4 regions of the Lysinibacillus sp. UGB7 genome follow, and region 2 is predicted to be linked to each of the others. Evidence: riboswitches for the same ligand, from Rfam matches in the RefSeq annotation. Region 2 holds a riboswitch; each other region holds the start of a gene.
What was found. Region 2 has a riboswitch for thiamine pyrophosphate ahead of ACOMCU_RS22825 (ABC transporter substrate-binding protein). Riboswitches for the same ligand answer to the same signal wherever they lie in the genome.
Positions count from the first base shown of each region.

Region 1: another riboswitch for thiamine pyrophosphate. It lies ahead of thiM (hydroxyethylthiazole kinase); the one in region 2 lies ahead of ACOMCU_RS22825 (ABC transporter substrate-binding protein).
Region 3: another riboswitch for thiamine pyrophosphate. It lies ahead of ACOMCU_RS16980 (hypothetical protein); the one in region 2 lies ahead of ACOMCU_RS22825 (ABC transporter substrate-binding protein).
Region 4: another riboswitch for thiamine pyrophosphate. It lies ahead of thiT (energy-coupled thiamine transporter ThiT); the one in region 2 lies ahead of ACOMCU_RS22825 (ABC transporter substrate-binding protein).

Region 1 covers NZ_JBMGUV010000018.1:74,227-78,959, reverse strand. Annotated here, with positions in the region: gene thiE (thiamine phosphate synthase) at 1-229, opposite strand, end outside; gene thiD (bifunctional hydroxymethylpyrimidine kinase/phosphomethylpyrimidine kinase) at 219-1,043, opposite strand; gene thiM (hydroxyethylthiazole kinase) at 1,043-1,798, opposite strand; TPP riboswitch at 1,887-1,985, opposite strand; gene mbcS (acyl-CoA synthetase MbcS) at 2,176-3,777, shown strand; gene sppA (signal peptide peptidase SppA) at 3,944-4,733, shown strand, end outside.
Region 2 covers NZ_JBMGUV010000034.1:37,152-41,884, forward strand. Annotated here, with positions in the region: gene parC (DNA topoisomerase IV subunit A) at 1-1,517, shown strand, start outside; TPP riboswitch at 1,661-1,772, shown strand; gene ACOMCU_RS22825 (ABC transporter substrate-binding protein) at 2,017-3,012, shown strand; gene ACOMCU_RS22830 (thiamine-binding protein) at 3,013-3,306, shown strand; gene ACOMCU_RS22835 (ABC transporter permease) at 3,303-4,073, shown strand; gene ACOMCU_RS22840 (ABC transporter ATP-binding protein) at 4,051-4,733, shown strand, end outside.
Region 3 covers NZ_JBMGUV010000019.1:13,291-18,023, forward strand. Annotated here, with positions in the region: gene ACOMCU_RS16975 (MFS transporter) at 17-1,213, shown strand; TPP riboswitch at 1,352-1,457, shown strand; gene ACOMCU_RS16980 (hypothetical protein) at 1,511-1,720, shown strand; gene thiW (energy coupling factor transporter S component ThiW) at 1,724-2,224, shown strand; gene ACOMCU_RS16990 (VWA domain-containing protein) at 2,314-4,733, opposite strand, start outside.
Region 4 covers NZ_JBMGUV010000026.1:48,746-53,478, forward strand. Annotated here, with positions in the region: gene ACOMCU_RS20150 (polyphosphate kinase 2 family protein) at 1-585, opposite strand, end outside; gene ACOMCU_RS20155 (hypothetical protein) at 793-1,506, shown strand; gene map (type I methionyl aminopeptidase) at 1,543-2,304, opposite strand; gene thiT (energy-coupled thiamine transporter ThiT) at 2,431-2,991, opposite strand; TPP riboswitch at 3,380-3,487, opposite strand; gene ACOMCU_RS20170 (DUF4870 domain-containing protein) at 3,614-3,946, shown strand; gene ACOMCU_RS20175 (hypothetical protein) at 4,129-4,251, shown strand; gene ACOMCU_RS20180 (AAA family ATPase) at 4,294-4,733, opposite strand, start outside.

The DNA of each region.
Region 1 (4,733 bases), on a different contig from region 2:
CGATATCATCATTGACGATAAACGGAATATGACACTGTTTGCAAAGCTTTTGACAACTTTGAGCAAAAATTTCATAAGCCTGGCCAGTTAATGCACCTGGACCCTTTTCGCGAAATTGAAACATAGTAATGCCTGATTGTAGTGCTTCTTCAAGCACTTCTAATGGACGGCGCTTATGAACGTTTGTCGAACCCATAATAAAATAAAGCTGTAAATCATTACATTTCATGAATCGTTACCTCACAAGAATCTTTATATTTATGGTAGGCGAAATGATTCGTCGGACCATGCCCATTGCCAATAGATAAATCATGTGTAATGGCGAGTTGAATAAATTTTTTTGCTTCAACTATAGCTGTATCTATAGGTACTTTACATCCAATAAAAGCTGTTAATGCAGCAGAGAATGTGCAGCCCGTGCCGTGAGTATTTTTCGTTGCAATACGTGTCGTTTGCATGGAAAATGTTCGACCATCTTTAAAAAATACATAATCAGTCGAAAAATTTATGTCAGCTAAATGTCCACCTTTAATGACAACACATTGTGTGCCTAGTTGTAAAAGTGTTTGAGCAGCTTGGCTAATGGATGTAAAATTATCGATTTTTCTTCCCGTTAATACTTCTGCTTCAGGTATGTTTGGCGTAATAACAGTTGCTAATGGCAATAAATAACATCGCATTGCCTGCATTGCCTCCCGTTGCAATAAGCTTTCGCCACCTTTGGCAATCATTACAGGATCTATAATAAGTGGGATATCTAAGTTAGTCATCATGTTTGCGATTGCTTGAATAATATCAGCGGAAAAAAGCATTCCTGTTTTGATAGCGCTAATCGGAAAATCCTCTAATAGTGCATAAAATTGTTTCTCAATAAAGCTTGTTTCAATTGGTAAAACACCTGACACACCTAATGTATTTTGTGCAGTTAATGCTGTAATAACTGAAGTGCCAAACACCTTTAATTCTTGAAATGTTTTTAAATCTGCTTGAATTCCTGCACCACCGCCGCTATCAGAGCCTGCAATTGTAGTCACGATACGCATTACTTTTCACCGTCCTTTGACAGATGATGTAACTCATTTAAGACCGCTATTTGAAAATCACCAATATTTTGTGTCGAGCAGGCAGCTTGTTCAGCTAGTTTTTTATAAGCCAATAAAGTGCCTACTAATTGTGTAAATGGCTCGTTATGTGCAACATAAGCTGCGGCACAGATGGCGCTTAATAGACAGCCTGTCCCTGTGACTTCTGTCATTTGATAATGGCCACCTACAATCCATTGCATCTGTTCCCCATCGGTTATAAAATCTTTTTCACCGGTCACAATAACAATACAATCATAGCGTTGAGCTAATTGCTTTGCTTCCTCTTCAATGCAAATTGATCCGCTGCCACTGTCCACGCCTTTTTGCTGCCAACTCACATTTGCAATAGCTGCAAGCTCGCCCATATTGCAACGAATAACAGCAAATTTAACTTCGGCTAATAGTTGATGGACTGTTTTTTTTCGAAAAGTAGTTGCCCCAGCACCAACGGGATCTAAAACAACCGGGATGTCAAGTGTATTAGCCATTTTCCCAGCACGTAACATAGATTCTCTAGTACGGTTATTTATCGTACCAGTATTTAATAATAGCGCAGAAGCAATCTTTACCATTTCATCGACTTCATCGACTTCATCGGCCATTACAGGAGAAGCACCAATTGCCAATAAGCCATTTGCTTGAAAGTTTGCCACAACATAATTGGTTATACAGTGAATGAGTGGCTTTTGTTTACGGATTGTTTGTAAAATCATTGTAAGTCCTCCTTTTTTGGATGGACGTAAGCATGCAAAAAAAACTCTTTTTCGTGCAAGGAATCCACGTGAAAAGAGCTTTTCATCAATAACAAGATGTATTGCTCCCTACGTCAGTATTAACTAACAGGTTCAAAGGGTCAGGTTTTACCTTCTCAACTCAGGATGAGTCCCCCCGCAATCATGATTTTAGTTGACCAAAATGTACCATACTTTTTCACGGTGTACAATAGCGAGTTTTCATTATAGGAAAAGCAGTGACTGATGCCATATATAGAAGCATGATAGTTGTCATGACTTTTTAAAAATAAGGCTCCTTCCATTGAAAATCATGAAAAATGAGTTTTATAATGAGCATAGCGAAGGGGGCATATGCCATGAAAAGACAAGAATTACTCGCACCAGAGTGGTATAACATTGCAGAAGAACTTGAAAAGTATGCACAGGATCCAACTAAAAATGCTTTAATAGTTTATAACGAAAACGAAGAAATACAATATATTACATATAAAAGTCTACTTGAAAAGGCAAATCAGGCAGCACATGTATTAACATCTCAAGGATTAGTAAAAGGAGATGTACTGTTAGTTATGGTGCCGAGGTCCGTTGAGGCATACATTGTTTATATTGCAGCATTAAAGGCTGGTTTGACGATTATTCCAAGCTCTGAGATGTTACGTGCAAAGGATATAGACTATCGAATCACACATGCTGATGCAAAGGCTGTTATTGCATATGAACCGTATATTGAGCAATTTGATGAGGTAGCAAATTTAGAGGACGTACAGCAGTTTGTCATAGGTCGTGCACATGCTCCGTGGCAACCACTGCTAGAACAAATGGAGAATCAGCCAACTACTTATACAAGCTCTACGCCGACGAAGAGTACTGATATTGCATTTCTTGCTTATACAAGTGGTACAACAGGTAATCCAAAGGCTGCTGTTCATACGCATAGCTGGGGGTACGCACATTTACGGACAACAGCACCAAATTGGTTAGGTGTTCAGGAAAATGATATTGTATGGGCTACTGCAGCACCAGGATGGCAAAAATGGATTTGGAGTCCATTCCTTGCAACGTTAGGAAGTGGTGCAACAGCTTTTGTATACAAGGGGAAATTTAATGCAGCAACTTATTTATCATTACTTGAAAAATTTGAAATCAACGTGCTGTGCTGTACGCCAACAGAATATCGGTTTATGGCGGCACTTGAAAATTTACATGACTTTAATTTGAGTGGAATTCGCCAAGCTGTATCTGCAGGAGAACCGTTGAATAGTGAGGTTATGAAAATATTCTTGCAAAACTTTAAATTACAAGTACGTGATGGCTATGGTCAAACTGAAAATACATTACTTGTTGGGACAATGGTAGGTATGGAAGCACGTGTCGGCTCCATGGGTAAACCAACGCCAGGAAATACTGTAGCTATTATTGATGATTTTGGCAACCCAGTTGCAGAAGGTGTCGTTGGTGATATAGCAGTCCATCGTGAAACGCCGGCATTATTTAAAAAGTATTTTAAAGATCCAGAACGAACAAGCTTACAATTCCGAGGTGATTGGTATATCACTGGAGACCGTGCATATAAAGATAAAGATGGTTATTATTGGTTTGAAGGACGCGGTGATGACGTAATTATTTCTTCAGGCTACACAATTGGGCCATTTGAGGTGGAAGATGCTTTGATGAAGCATCAACAGGTGAAAGAGGTCGCAGTGGTAGCGAGTCCGGATGAAGTAAGAGGAAATATTGTAAAGGCATTTGTTGTATTACATGATGGGCAAATAGCCCATGAATCACTTATTGAAGAACTACAAGACCACGTAAAAACGTTAACAGCGCCCTACAAGTATCCACGTGCGATTGAATTTGTAGAGGAGTTACCAAAGACTGCTTCTGGTAAAATTCGTCGTGTCGAACTACGTCAACAAGAAAAGTATCGGTATACTCAGCAATCATTTCCTAGGAAATAATGTCGAAAATCAAAGTTCATTTTTATAGTATGAACTTTGATTTTTTTAATGTGTAAAGGACATTATTTATGGGGAAATTTATAAGATAAAATTTTTGCATAATATTGCAAAAAAGTGAAACATTTTAGACGTTGGGACGTATAACGTGTTGAGGAGGCGGAAAGACATGAATGTTAAAAGGTGGGTAGCCTTAGTTATTGCAGGTGTATTATTATTTGTTTCACTAGGTATTAATACCATATTTGCAATATTTAAAGCAGATTTCTTTGGTAACTTTGACAGCCTAATGGCTGGCAATAATTTAGAGGTATTTGAAACGGTGATTGAAGGAGAAGATTTTAATAAAAGGATTGCGTACTTAAAAGTTGATGGTGCGATTCAAGATATTGGATCTAGCTCATTATGGCAACCGGTGGCATATGATCACCAGTTTTTCTTAGAGCAATTAGACAATATTTTATATGATGACACAGTAAAAGCAGTTGTTTTAAGCGTTAATTCACCAGGTGGTGGTGTCAAAGAATCAGCAGAAATTTATAAAAAGCTATTAAAAATTAAAGAAGAACGTCAAATTCCAATTTATGTATCTATGGATTCGATGGCAGCTTCAGGCGGTTATTATATTGCCGCACCTGCAGATAAAATTTTCGCACATCGTGATACGATAACTGGCTCTATTGGTGTCATCATGCAGTCAATCAATTACCAAGAGCTAGCTGAAAAAGTAGGCGTAAAATTTCAGACATTTAAATCAGGCGAACATAAAGACATGTTAAGCCCGATGCGCGATGTTACAGAAGAAGAACGTATTATGATGCAAGATATGATTAATGAAACCTACGAAGAATTCGTTGATATAGTTGAAAAAGGTCGTAATATGTCTGAAGCAGATGTTAAAAAGGTAGCGGATGGTCGTATTCTTGGAGGAACAAAGGCACTTGAAGCTGGCCTAATCG
Region 2 (4,733 bases):
TGAAAAAAGATATTCCTGGACAAGGTATTTTACATTACTTATTTAAAACAACTGATTTGCAAGTAGCTTATAATTTTAATATGATCGCTATTCATAATCGACGACCGACGATGATGACATTACCTTTATTGCTTGATGCTTATATCACACATCAAAAGGAAGTTGTCACAAATCGTTCTATTTATGATTTACAAAGAGCCAAGGATCGCTCTCATATTGTAGAAGGGCTTATAAAAGCGCTGTCAATTTTAGATGAAGTGATTGCGACAATTCGATCTTCTAATGATAAACGTGACGCTAAAACGAATTTACAAGTGAAGTTTGACTTTACTGAAGTGCAATCAGAGGCGATTGTTAGCTTACAATTATATCGTTTAACCAACACAGATATAACGGAACTTCGCACAGAACAGGAAGAATTAAATACACTTATCGCAAAGCTTGAAGGCATTCTTAATAGTGAGGCAAAGCTCGTGCGTGTCATAAAGCAAGAATTACTCGATATCAAAAAACGCTTTACTGAACCACGTCGTTCAAAAATCGAACATGAAATTGAAGAAATTAAGATTACATTAGATGTGCTTGTCCCTAGTGAAGAAGTAGTTGTTACGGTAACGAAGGATGGCTATATTAAGCGTACCTCTACACGTTCTCATGCTGCGTCAAATGGCCAAGATTTTGCTATGAAGGATTCTGATTATTTACTGTATGAGGGTAATTTAAATACGCAACATCATGTGCTGCTTTTCACAAATCGTGGCCATTATATTTATCAGCCCGTGCATGAATTACCAGATATCCGCTGGAAGGATCTCGGCCAGCATATTTCAAGTATTGTACCGACTAGTGAAGACGAGTCGATTATAGCAGTATATGGCTTCGAAACATTTGAACAGCCAAATACCTATATTTTAACGGCGACCAAAGATGGGCAAATTAAGCGTTCTCCACTAGCAGATTATGCGGTAACGCGTTATTCGAAGCCAATTAAAACGATGAATGTGAAGACTGGCGATGAAATGATTTTTGCCGATATCATCACTGACGAAGCAGAGTTATTATTAATAACAGATACAGCCTATGCGATTCGCTTCCCGATAGAAGAATTGCCTGTTACGGGTGTGAAAACAGGTGGGGTTAAAGGCATAACGCTGAAAGAAGGCGAAGCTTTAGTAGGTGTAACAATCTTAAAGCCAAGTGACACGGAATACGTTGTGATTGTGACACAGCGTGGGGCAGCGAAGAAAATGAATGTCGCCGAGGTAGATCTGGCAAGTCGTGCAAAACGTGGACTAAAAGTATTAACAGAATTAAAAGCTAATCCGCATCGTATTGTGGCGGTTATCCGAGCTACTGATGAAGAGCAAATCCTGGTAGAAACGGAAAAGGGTGTACAAGAAGTAATTGATGTGAAAGGGCTAACGCGCTCAGATCGTCACTCAAATGGCTCCTTTAAAGTCGATATAGCGACTGACGGTGCGATCGCCCATGTTTTAAAAGTAAAAAATGATAAATAAAATTAGGTAAACAATCTAGCCCATGTTCTTACCGAGAACTGGGCTTTTTGTGATTTCATAGTTCACAATCCGCTCTGTACATAAATAGAGTCTTGTCATTTCCATTGAGATATGGGTATAATAGTCCTCGAAAAGTTCATAAGTTAAGAATGTAGGGGGGCTGGTAGTTGCCAGCTGAGATTGTGTCCGTTAAGACGCTGACCCTTTGAACCTGATTTGGCTCGTACCAGCGTAGGGAACATCTATTCAAAAATAGTGTATGTTATTTTTTTGATACCGATTTCAAACGTCTGGGATGACTCCTAGGCGTTTTTTTATGTCTTGGTATTCGCGCACACGCTCGTGTCGCTTCAAATTCATATGTGACAGACAGGTACATGTACCCCAGTCATTTTGGAATACTTAGCGCTATTTACGTGAAAACGGAGCGAATGCGTTTTTCTTCTGGTAAATCATTCAAACATGGACACTTTCACACTACTTACTGGGAGGATTCAGCATGAAGAGATGGTTATTGATTCTTGTTGCAGCGCTATTAACCTTAGTTGGCTGTAACGAAAAAGAGGATAAAAAAGAGTCGAATGCATTAAAAAAAGTATCGGTCGTACTAGACTGGACACCTAATACAAATCACACAGGGCTTTACGTAGCTAAAAAACTTGGCTACTTTGAGGAACAGGGCTTAGACGTAGACATTCTATTACCTGGCGATGCAGGGGCTGATCAACTCGTTGCATCAGGCAAGGCTGAGTTTGGCGTAAGCTACCAAGAAGCGATTACACAGGCACGTGTCCAGCAAGTTCCTTTAGTTTCGATTGCAGCCGTTATTCAGCATAATACGTCTGGTTTTGCGTCACTTGCTGCGAATGGTATAACTTCTCCAAAAGATTTTGAAGGCAAAACGTACGGCGGTTGGGGTGCGCCTCTTGAACAGGCTGTACTGCAATCATTAATGCAAACAGAGAATGCAGATGTCAATAAATTAGATATCGTCAATGCCGGTGATTTAGATTTCTTCACCATGTTGCAGAAAGATATTGATTTTGCCTGGATATACTATGCTTGGACAGGTATTGAAGCGGAACTACGTGGGGAAAAACTCAACATGATGTACTTAACAGACTATAGTGAACAACTTGACTACTATACACCCGTACTTGCAACCAATGAAAAAATGATTTCACAGAATCCTGATACGGTAAAGGCATTTATTGCGGCAGCTGCAAAGGGCTATGAATATGCTATCAGCCAACCGAAAGAAGCGGCGGATATACTACTTGAAGCGGCACCAGACTTAGATAAAGAGCTTGTACATAAAAGTCAGGAATGGCTAGCAGACAAGTATCGAGATGATGCCACACAATGGGGTGCGCAAAAATTAGCCGTATGGAAAAACTATGCTGATTGGATGACAAGTAATAAAGTCTTAGAAGGGGAGTTCAACCCAGAAAAGGCGTTTACCAACGATTTTTTACCTACTAAGGAGGCAAAGTAAATGGCAAATTCATTAATAAGTGTACAAATCATACCGAAAACTGAAAAATATGAGGACGTTATTCCTTTTGTTGATGCGGCTATCGCTATTATTGATGCTTCAGGAGTGAAATATGAGGTACATCCACTTGAAACGACAATGGAAGGCGAGCTCTCTACCTTGCTACAAATCATAGAAGAAATGAATAAAAAAATGATTGCGCTTGGGGCTATAAACGTTATTACACAAGTGAAAATTTTATATCAACCAACAGGTATAACAATGGGGACATTAACGGAGAAATATCGAGCATGAAACAGGCGATAAAGCAAGGGAGGACGATCATTTTTATCGTCTTCCTCTTATTCGTCTGGGAACTAATTGTTCAATTTGCACAAATTCCGCATTGGCTATTACCAGCACCGAGTGCCATTTTAATAGAAGCGATTCAATCGTATCAAGCATTTTTACCACATGTCTTAGCTACTGTCCAATTGGCACTTTTAGGTCTAGCTATTGGGATATTGTTTGGGTTAAGTGTCGCAGTATTGTTACATCGTTCAGCTATGATTCGGGCATTGTTCTATCCCATTCTAATTGTGTCACAAAATGTACCTATACTTGTCTTAGCACCTCTGTTAATCATCTGGTTTGGCTTTGGCTTATTACCTAAACTCATCATTATTTGTTTGGTTTGCTTCTTTCCAATTGTTATTGCAGCTATGGACGGATTTCGGCAAACCTCACCTGAGTTAAAACATTATTTTGCGATGATCGGAGCAACGAAAGCGCAAACATTTTGGAAACTTGAATGGCCAAATGCCTATCCTGCTATTTTCTCAGGTATAAAGATTGCAGCTACCTATAGCGTTATGGGTGCCGTGATTGCAGAGTGGCTTGGTGCTAAAAAGGGCATTGGTGTCTATATGACACTTGCACAATCTTCCTTTCGTACGGACCGTGTATTCGTGGCCATCTTTGCGATTGTCTTATTAAGCTTATTGTTATTTAGTGTTATTCGTATGCTCGAAAAACTTGTTGTGAAAGGGAGGGGATTACATGCTGAACATTCAAGACATTGATAAAGCCTTTGGTTCACTGCAAGTCATACAAAATCTGTCCTTCGAAGTAAAGAGAGGCGAATTTGTTGCGATTATCGGCCCATCTGGTAGTGGAAAAAGCACACTTTTTCAGTTAATTGGTGGTATTTCAGCTATAGACGAGGGAGCTATTTTGTTAAACGATGAAGACATACAGCTAAAAAGAGGAAGCATCGGCTATATGCCACAGCAACCATGTTTACTCCCTTGGCGTACAATTTTAGAGAATGTTACGATTGTTGAGGAACTACAGCATAAACCAAATATAGAGCAGGCAAGGGCTTGGCTTGAAAAGGTAGGACTTGCACAGTTTGAAAATGCCTTTCCAAACGCGCTCTCTGGAGGCATGCAGCAACGTGTATCGTTTATTCGGGCAATCGTAAGTGAGAAACCTATTTTATGCTTAGATGAGCCTTTCTCAGCGCTTGATGAGTTTACGAGACTTGAAATGCAGGCATGGCTGTTATCTATTTGGGAAAAACATCGAAAATCGATTTTGTTTGTCACACATAATATCGAAGAGGCTCTATTTTTAGCAGATCGCATTATCGTGTTAACGAAGCGCCCAGCCACTATCAAGAAGGAAATAATCGTACCGTTTGCTAGACCCCGTTCAGAGGACATTCGCCATACAGCAAGCTT
Region 3 (4,733 bases), on a different contig from region 2:
AAAAGGGGGGCTATGGATGACCCAGCAGAAGTCGAATAAGGCGGCTTTGTATATTTTAATGTTTAATATGTTTATCGCAATGGGGAGTATTGGAATTATTATTCCTGTTATGCCTGAGTATTTAAAAATATTTGGGGCTGCAGGACAAGTTCTTGGCATGCTTATCGCAACGTTCGCCTTGGCACAATTTGTATTTTCTCCAATTGCTGGGAACCTATCCGATCAGTATGGACGAAAAAATTTAATTATTTTTGGCCTCATAGTAACTGGTCTTGCACAGATTTCATTTGGGCTTTCAACGGATGTTTGGATGCTCTTCCTCGCGCGTTTCTTTGGAGGTTTAGGTTCTGCCTTCATTGCACCTCCAATTATGGCTTTTGTAGCGGATGTTACAACATATGAGGAACGAGGCAAGGGAATGGGTATGTTAGGGGCAGCTATGTCTCTTGGCTTTATGATTGGTCCTGGTATAGGTGGCTTTTTATCGAAGGTTAGTCTGCACTTCCCATTCTATACAGCTGGATCTGCAGCTATATTAGCAGCTATTCTATCATTCTTTCTTTTACCTTCTACAAAACCAAGCACATCACAAAAGGCACAAAAGCAAGACAATCTTGCGAAGCAAATGGTACGCTCTGTCCAAATGCCTTACTTTGTAATGCTCATCATTATGCTTGTATTCTCGTTCGGAATCGCTAATTTCCAAACGACATTATCATTATTTGTCACAAACAAATTTAACTACACACCTACTGATATTGCCATTTTATTGGTTGTTGGTGGTGCTTTTGGTGTTGTTGTACAAATGTTTATTATTACACCTCTTTTTAATCGTTATGGTGAAATGAAAGTTGTGTTAGTCAATTTATTTATTGCAGCCGTTTCTATTTACTTAATTTTATTTGTATCTGGCTTTGCACTTATATTAGTTGTAGCAACGATTTTCTCAACAGCGACGACATTGATTCGACCAGCTGTCAACACGCTCATTTCTAAACTTGCTGAAAACGAACAAGGTTTTGCCGCTGGTCTTAATAATGCATATATGAGTTTGGGTAATATGATTGGTCCTGCTTTAGCAGGTATATTATTCGATTGGAATATGAACAGTCCTTATATTTTTGGGGCTATTATTTTAATGGCCTGCTTCTTCCTTGCCCTCATCTGGACATTGAAAAAAGCTCCACATCTTATGCAACCTGATTCTAAATAGTGTGGAAATTTATTGACTACTTTTAGTAGTATGTTACATTATTAGGTGGACAGCGCTTGTGCAAAGTGACTTTAAGCGTGCGACGTGTATGGCTAGTCCTAGATGGGAAAACATATATTTCAAAAAATTTAATCGTTTCAAAACCACTAGGGGTGTCTTTCTAAGACTGAGACGTGTATATATACACGGACCCTTTGAACCTGATCTAGTTCGCACTAGCGTAGGGAAGTGGCGACACTTGCTTTTTAACTATGTAAATGCAAGGCCGCTTCCTTTCGTTATGAGGAAGCGGCTTTTTTGTGGCATTTTCAACAGATGCCGCTTGAAGTGATGTCCTGTGGGTTATCAGCGATTTCCTATATGCTATCAGCGATTTTTTGCGTTCTATCAGCGTTTCTTGGTGTTCTATCAGCGATTCTTTACATGCTATCAGCGATTTCTCGTAATCTATCTACGTTATATCAGGTTCTATTTGTGGTTAGAGCTATTTACCAAAAAGGAGTGTAAAATATGCCAATTCGAAAATTAACCATCATGGCATTATTAGTTGCCATTGCTGTAGCAGGCTCTGCTTTTGTGTCGATTCCAACAGGAATTGCACGTGCCTATCCTGTACAACATGCCATTAATGTTATAGGAGCCATTTTACTAGGCCCCCTACCTACCGTTATCATTGCCTTTGTCACAGCCCTTATTCGGATTTTTACAGGAACAGGTTCTCTATTAGCTATTCCAGGTAGTATCATCGGGGCATTGTGTGCAGCTCTTGCCTATAAATATAGTAATAAGGTGTGGCTCGCAGGTGTTGGTGAAATGTTTGGCACAGGTCTTCTTGCTTCTCTCGTAGCAGTACCTTACGCACATCTTTTAATGGGTTCATCTGTTACAGCATTGTTTTTCATGCCTGCTTTTTTAACATCAAGTGTTATTGGGGCAGTCCTAGGAATTGTCGTTGCCAGCAATCTACGCAAAACGGTACTTGTCAAAAGCTTTAACATGACACTTTATTAGGAAGAATTTTATCGATTTCTTTAAACAAAAAAATACAGTGCAAAATAATCATACCTTTTGCACTGCATTTCAATATAGAACATTAAATTTTATTGGCGTTTCTTCATACCTTTTAACAGCTGCGCTACGTTTGTATCTTCTACCTGCGCTTGTGCATCCTCCACACTTGGCACTTTCCGTTTCGTTTTTGATAAGAAGTTCCAGCCAAAACGTCGGATTGTAATATCTATGAAGAATAGGAACATCCCTGCTAGTAGCAGCCAGGTTGCAATATTTTGGCGCTCTGCCCCTTGTTGTGTGAAATCGCGGAACACTTCCTGCGGTTCCTCTAACACATTGCCACCAGTTTGCTTTGTAAGTTCTTCCACTAGTTTTTCATTTACTGGACGTAATTCATACTCGGCACTATACGGTACACTTAATCCAGCCTGATAAATCGCCTGCTCTTCATCGGCTATTCGGAAGAAAATAAGTCCTGGTTCTGCCTGTACAATCGCACGAACTTGCGAAGCAGATAACGTTTCGAGTTGCATCTCTAGCTCTTCACCTGCTTCATTGACAGCGACAATATCTAAAAACGCAGCTTCATTTGTTGGATCTGTAATAACAAAGGAGCCATCTGTATCCAGACGTACATCATATGCAACATCATTATAGCTTGGTAACATTTGCGAAATCATCGTTTGCCAAAATGTACCCCAATCCTGCCATCTTGCCCAGTCTCCTGTCCATTTTCCTGTAGAGTCTGATGTGAAAGCGAACGTTTTTCCAAGACCATATTGCCACTGTGCAATAACTGGGTCTTCTTTCTCGCTTTCTGCAATAACAGAAGCACCCTGCTTCGCTGTTGTGCCAATATATGCATTCATTTGTGGCACACCATTTGCAAATAATGCATTCCAGCCCGATGCATTATAAATTGTTGGGTAGAAAGGATTGTCTTCAATATACGTACGTGAAATCATTGCTGTCTCACGTGATAATATTGAAGGTATCATCTGTTCATCAATAACGTCATAGAAACGTCCGCTACCCATTTCGCTTAAAGATTGAAGTAAATTGCCATCTGCATCTTGTCCAATCGCAACTGTAGATAGTGTAACCCCATTGTCTTTCCCAGTTGCAATTAAATCCTCATAATTCCCTGGTTGTGACTGTCCGTCAGTTAATAAAATAATATGCTTACGTTGCAGTTTCTGATCGGCCAAATTTTCATATGCCTTTGCAAGCGAGTTATATATTTCCGTACCCCCACCAGGAGTCACTGATAAAATCGTATCGACTGCTTCTTCTTTATTGCCAAGCGGTCCGGTTTCGATAATTTCCCAAGGACGATCATCAAAGGCAATAAAGCCAAGCGTATCCTCGTCACGAAGCATCTCAACTGAACGTGCTGCCGCTTCCTTAGCAAGTTCTAACTTTGTACCCTGCATACTTCCCGAACGGTCGAGCACGATAACAAGACCTAAAGACGGCAATTGTTCCTTGCCTTTAATCTCCATTTCCACAGGTAACAATGTTTCGATTGGTGTTTTAAAATAGCCACCCAAGCCGAAGCTATTTTCACCGCCGACCATCGTAAAGCCGACACCGAAATTTTTCACTGCTTGCTCAATAACGCCCATCTTTGCCTCACCAACTAAATGCCCTGGAACATTATCAAAAATTATCGCATTATATTGTAAATAACTTGATAGCTCATTTGGCAAACTGCTTGCATCTACCACATCATAGGAAATTGACTTCGTCCCCAATGCCCCAGCAATAGGTGATGCTGTGTCATAACCGTTCACTATCAGTAAGTGAGGCTCACTTTGTACCATCGTGACACTCGTTAATTTATTATTTTCAAATATGGCATCTTGGTCTACTTGAACAAGTGCCTCGTATTTGACTAATCCTTCTGCTGTTGCCGTATACTTATACGTAAATACATTCGATCCTTCTGCAAGTGCCACTGCCTCTCGATGAATGAGGGCATCATTTTCGTACAGCAATAATTCGCCTTGACCTGCTGCTGTTGCATTCACTTCAGTGACAAGTTGCTGTTGTTCTCCTACATAAGCAACCTGGGGTGTCACAAAGCTTTTTAGCGATACATCATTAGCAACAGCCTGACTGAATGGCACAACATCTACACTAATATTGGAGCCTTTTAATTTGGTAGCAAACGCCAATGCATCACCTTGTGTTTCATTGGCGTCTGTTAATAAGACCAGCCTTGTAGCTTTTTTCGGATTGACAATACCAGTAGCTAGTTGAAGACTTTGCTCAATATTTGTTTGATCCGTGTCTTTCATAGCTGTAAATTTAGGTACTTCCTTCAATGAATTAGATAAAATCGTTTCTGTTTGTAATGTCGAAGAATAAGAATAAATCCCTGCAAGTTGTTCATCCTTCTTCGACTGTAAACTTTCCTCTATAAAACTAACCATTTCTAATTCTGTGCCCTTCATGGACGCAGAGCGATCGACTAAATACAGTATCTGTTCTTCTTTAATTGGTAATA
Region 4 (4,733 bases), on a different contig from region 2:
AGCTTCAATGTACTGTGGTGTTTTTTCACGGTTTCGCCAGTCTTCATCCGTCAATTTCCACGATTTATATGGATCTTGTTCGCGTTCTTTAAAACGTTTTAACTGCTCTTCATCTGACACATGAAGCCAGAACTTCACGATAATATAGTCGCCATCTGTTAGAAGCTTTTCAAATTGATTAACTTCCTCGTATGCACGAGCCCATTCGTCCTTTGTTGCGAAACCTTCAATACGCTCTACTAACACACGTCCATACCACGAACGGTCGAAAATAGCGATTTGACCATGCTGTGGCAACTTCCTCCAGAAACGTTGTAAATAGTTATAGCGAAGTTCATGTGGTTGAGGTGCAGAAATTGGATGCACGACATAACCACGTGGGTCTACACGTTCGATCAGACGCTTTATCGCGCCACCCTTACCTGCCGCATCCATACCTTCAAACACTAAAATAAGCCCGATTTTATTGTTCAGTAAAAACTGCTGGGCATTTAACATTTCATATTGGAGTACTTTTAATTTCTTTTTATACATTTTTTTATCTAGTTCAATTGATAGGTCTAGATTTTTTAAATTTTGAGTCATTAAAACTTCACTCCTTACACTTGGATAATCTTATTGTACTAAAGAAATATATGGATGCCTATCCAAATGGCAAATTGTAGATAAATTTGGCGAAACAAGACGATACATTATTGCCAATTTCCGCTATAATGAAAATAGAAAATTTGTGACAGTCCTATACTTATTTGTCTTTTCCCTATACAATTTAACACGAAGGGAGAGGAAACCATGCCTCAATTTATTTTGATGACAATTTCTTATATTGTCGCACTCATCCTAACCTTTTCATCCTATTTCATAAAAATAAATGGTCAATCTTCGTTAGAAATCTCTAATCGTTTTCCCGTTATGTTTGCACCTTTTAATGTTAGTTATGTAATTTGGATTGTAGTTTACTTTTTACTCGGCTATTGGTTAGTTATGAATTTCAAAAAGACAACTATTAAACAGACTGTTCTCTTTAGTAGCGTCAGTATATTACAGGCGTTTGCCATAGTGTTTTGGCATCAGGAATTATTTATCGTGTCACTTTTGACTACGTTAATATTAGTAATTTATTTATTTTTACTGTACAATACGTTCCCACTTAGCAATAATGCGCTGACAGGTCGAGTACCGTTTTCAATCTATTTCGCATGGGCGACATTTACCCTGATGACAAATGCAAGTTTTACATTAACATCGTATGAATGGAACGGCTTTGGTCTTAGCAATCCACTTTGGGCAGTTATCTTACTGACTATAGGCGTTGCCATAGCGCTACATATTCGCTTTCATCACTTTGATATTGTCTATCCGAGCGTTTTTATCTGGGCCTATATAGGTATTGCATTACATAATGGCTTTGATGAATTACTCGTGACAACAGCAGCCTTGTTTTTATGTGGTGTGCTTCTTGTCGGTATACAATTTATTAAAAAAAATCCTGCCTACCAGAAATAACTTGGTAAGCAGGATTTTTTCGTATTTACTTTTTAACTAAATTGACTCTTCATCTAATGTTGTTAAAATGATTGGTTTGTCTTTTGTAACAATAATCGAATGCTCGATTTGGGCAACTAATGATTTGTCTGGTGTAACAAACGTCCAGCCATCACCAGCTTCGACGATATGCTCTGCTTTGGCTGAAATGAACGGTTCTACCGCTAACACCATTCCCTCTTTCATAATCGTTGAATCCCATGCATCGTAATAGTTTAAAATGTGATTGGGCTCATCATGCAAAGAACGGCCTAAACCGTGACCTGTTAAGTTCATGATGACTGTTAAATCGTTGGCATAAGCTTCACGCTCAACAGCTTTCCCAATTTGGTTTAATTTAGAGCCAGCTTTTACCTTTGTCATCGCACGATCAAAAGCACTTTTCGCTACGCGGCAGAGTTTTTCTTTATCTTCATAACCTTCTCCGACTACAAATGAAATACCAGTATCGGCAAAATAGCCATTTAGCGAACCGGACACATCGATATTAACAATATCGCCGTCTTTAATAACACGGCTTCCTGGTATACCGTGCGCTACTTCTTCATTCACACTAATACAAGTGTAACCAGGGAAATCATATTCTCCCTTTGGACCAGAAATAGCTCCTGCTTCCGCAAACATGCGACCTGCAATTTCATCTAATTCAAGTGTTGTCACACCTGGTTTGGTAGCAGCCTTCATTGCTTCACGAATTTCAGCACAGATACGACCGATTTTTTTAAAGGCTTCAATCTCTTCTTGCGTTTTTACAATCATTTTTAACGTCCCTTTCATCTAATATATACACTCTAATATATCACAACCACAATACAATAATGAACAATACGCGCCAATTAACTCAGAAAAGCCGCCTGCACTATAGAGGAACAGACGGCTTACTCTTTACGATTTTCGTTGCATTAATTGTGGTGCTGCTGTAAATAAAAGAACACCTGCGACTACTGTTAAAATTGTTGCAGGTAGCATATATGTGCCATTGTAAAGAATGGAATATATCCAAGCATTTTGCTCGCCAGCATACTCAGCGAAGAACACAGCTCCTGCAATCGTATGTGCTAAATAACGTAAAAAGCCTGCTAAGACGGTTCCAATGACAATATAAATAGCCATCTTCTTTTTGTTTAAATTTGTCGCTGCCTCAAGTACAGGTTTACGTACAAGCGCCGCTATACCTACTACCGTGAAGGCAACACCATAATCCAATAAACCTTGAAGCCAGTGTACAATATACGCACCGAACATTGTTTGCATAACGCCGATCAGTAAGCCCGTTGTCAATCCTGCAAAGAGACCCCAGCGAAATGCCATTAAAATAATGGGTATCATCACAAGACTAACTGAGCCACCCTGTGCCCATACTTTAAAAGAAACTTGATCGAGTACAAGACCCACCGCTGCGAAAATCGCAATCTCCACCAGCATTAATAGTCTTTTTTTGTCCATAATATTATTCTCTCCTTTGTTCCGATGTAGGATACAAGAGCAGGAATAGAAATCAGTTATTTAAATATGTGCTCAATCTGGCAATCTATTATGCTTCCACTTAATTGCGTTCGGATTGACAAGTGTTTAGTTCTGCAAGAAAGGGCGCCTTGATGTCGGTCATTTCGAAAAACACATCATCCTACAAATTTAGGCTAATTCCCTCAATTGATTCCTTGTCAAAATCCGTTACACTAACTGGAAGCTTGCTCTTCATACGGCTGGCATTGGAACAGCCTCCGAAAAAGAGCTACAATCATCTTCAGCCTGCTACCTATAGAGGAGAGGGCTTTCCAGATGAATGAAGATAAAAAAACGATGCCAGGACAGAGCCTCACATCGTAAAAGTGTCGGTTTCTATCCACATCCCTACGCAAGCTTTAACTTACAGGTTCGAAGAGTAAAGGCATTACGTGCCCAGTCTCAGCTGACATCATCAGCTCCCCTTGTGGTCGTTACATCTTAAATTTGCTTGAACATCCTCATTGTACGCAAACACTTTTGTGATTACAACCATTTCTTCATTAATTTTTTGAAACTTTCAAGATTCTCATGCGTAAATAAATAAAAAGGAGGGACTACTATGGAGAACCAAAAAATATTATCTGCATTTAGTTATCTCAGCATATTTTTCGCACCTTTTATTGTGCCGTTAATTGTTTATTTTGTGTCAAAAGAACATGAAGTGAAGCGCCATTCAATCCGAGCGCTTATCTCACACTTAATTCCATTTCTATTCGGTATCATTTTCTTTATCGTCTTCGTGTTTTCATCAATGTCAATGACTACGTTTGAACCTGACGTAAGCGATAATACATTCATCATCATTTGGTTTGCTGCCTTTGCGATTTACTTACTCGTATCTCTTGGAATTGTTATATGGAATATCGTTCAAGCTGTACGCGTTATCCGATAGTATTTATGTTTCATTCTCGGGTTAAAGGGAACTTAACCGTTGGGACTTTTTTTATCCCAACGGTTACTAGTTGAACCAATCGGGCACTTACGACGGCTTGATTTTCACGCATCAAATGATCATCTGAGCCCTCATCAGTGCAGGACAAACAGGTAGAAATAATAAAGGGGAGCTGGTATATCATGAAAGTATCTAAATTCGTAAAAACTGCTGTTAAATTAGCACCTATTGTGATTCCAATCGTCAAAAAAGTAGTTGCCGCTAAAAAAGGCACACTCCCTAATCCAACAACCCGTAGAAAATAAAGTAGAAGGCGTATCCTTGTTACAAAGGAAAACGCCTTCTCTCTATTTCACTTCAAATCGTGTTTTGCTATGTCCACTCAAGGTTTTTTCAACATGTAGAACAGCAGGCATGGAAGCCTTTAGTTCAGCTACATGCGAAATAACGCCAATCATACGACCTGATTCTTGTAGATCAATCAGTGTGTCAATCGCCTTATTCAGTGCTTCCTCATCAAGCGAACCAAAACCTTCGTCAATAAACATTGTATCGATTCGAATATTCCCCTGAAAGCTTTGAATGACATCTGCCATTCCAAGCGCAAGACTTAAAGAGGCATTAAATTTTTCTCCACCAGATAATGTTTTGACATCACGAATTTGATCGGTATAGGCATCGTACACATCTAGACCAAGCCCACTTTGTTTAGCGTGCTTCTCTAATCGATCTGATCGTCGAAGCTCAAACTGCCCATTCGATAAATGGTACAGACGAATATTTGCTG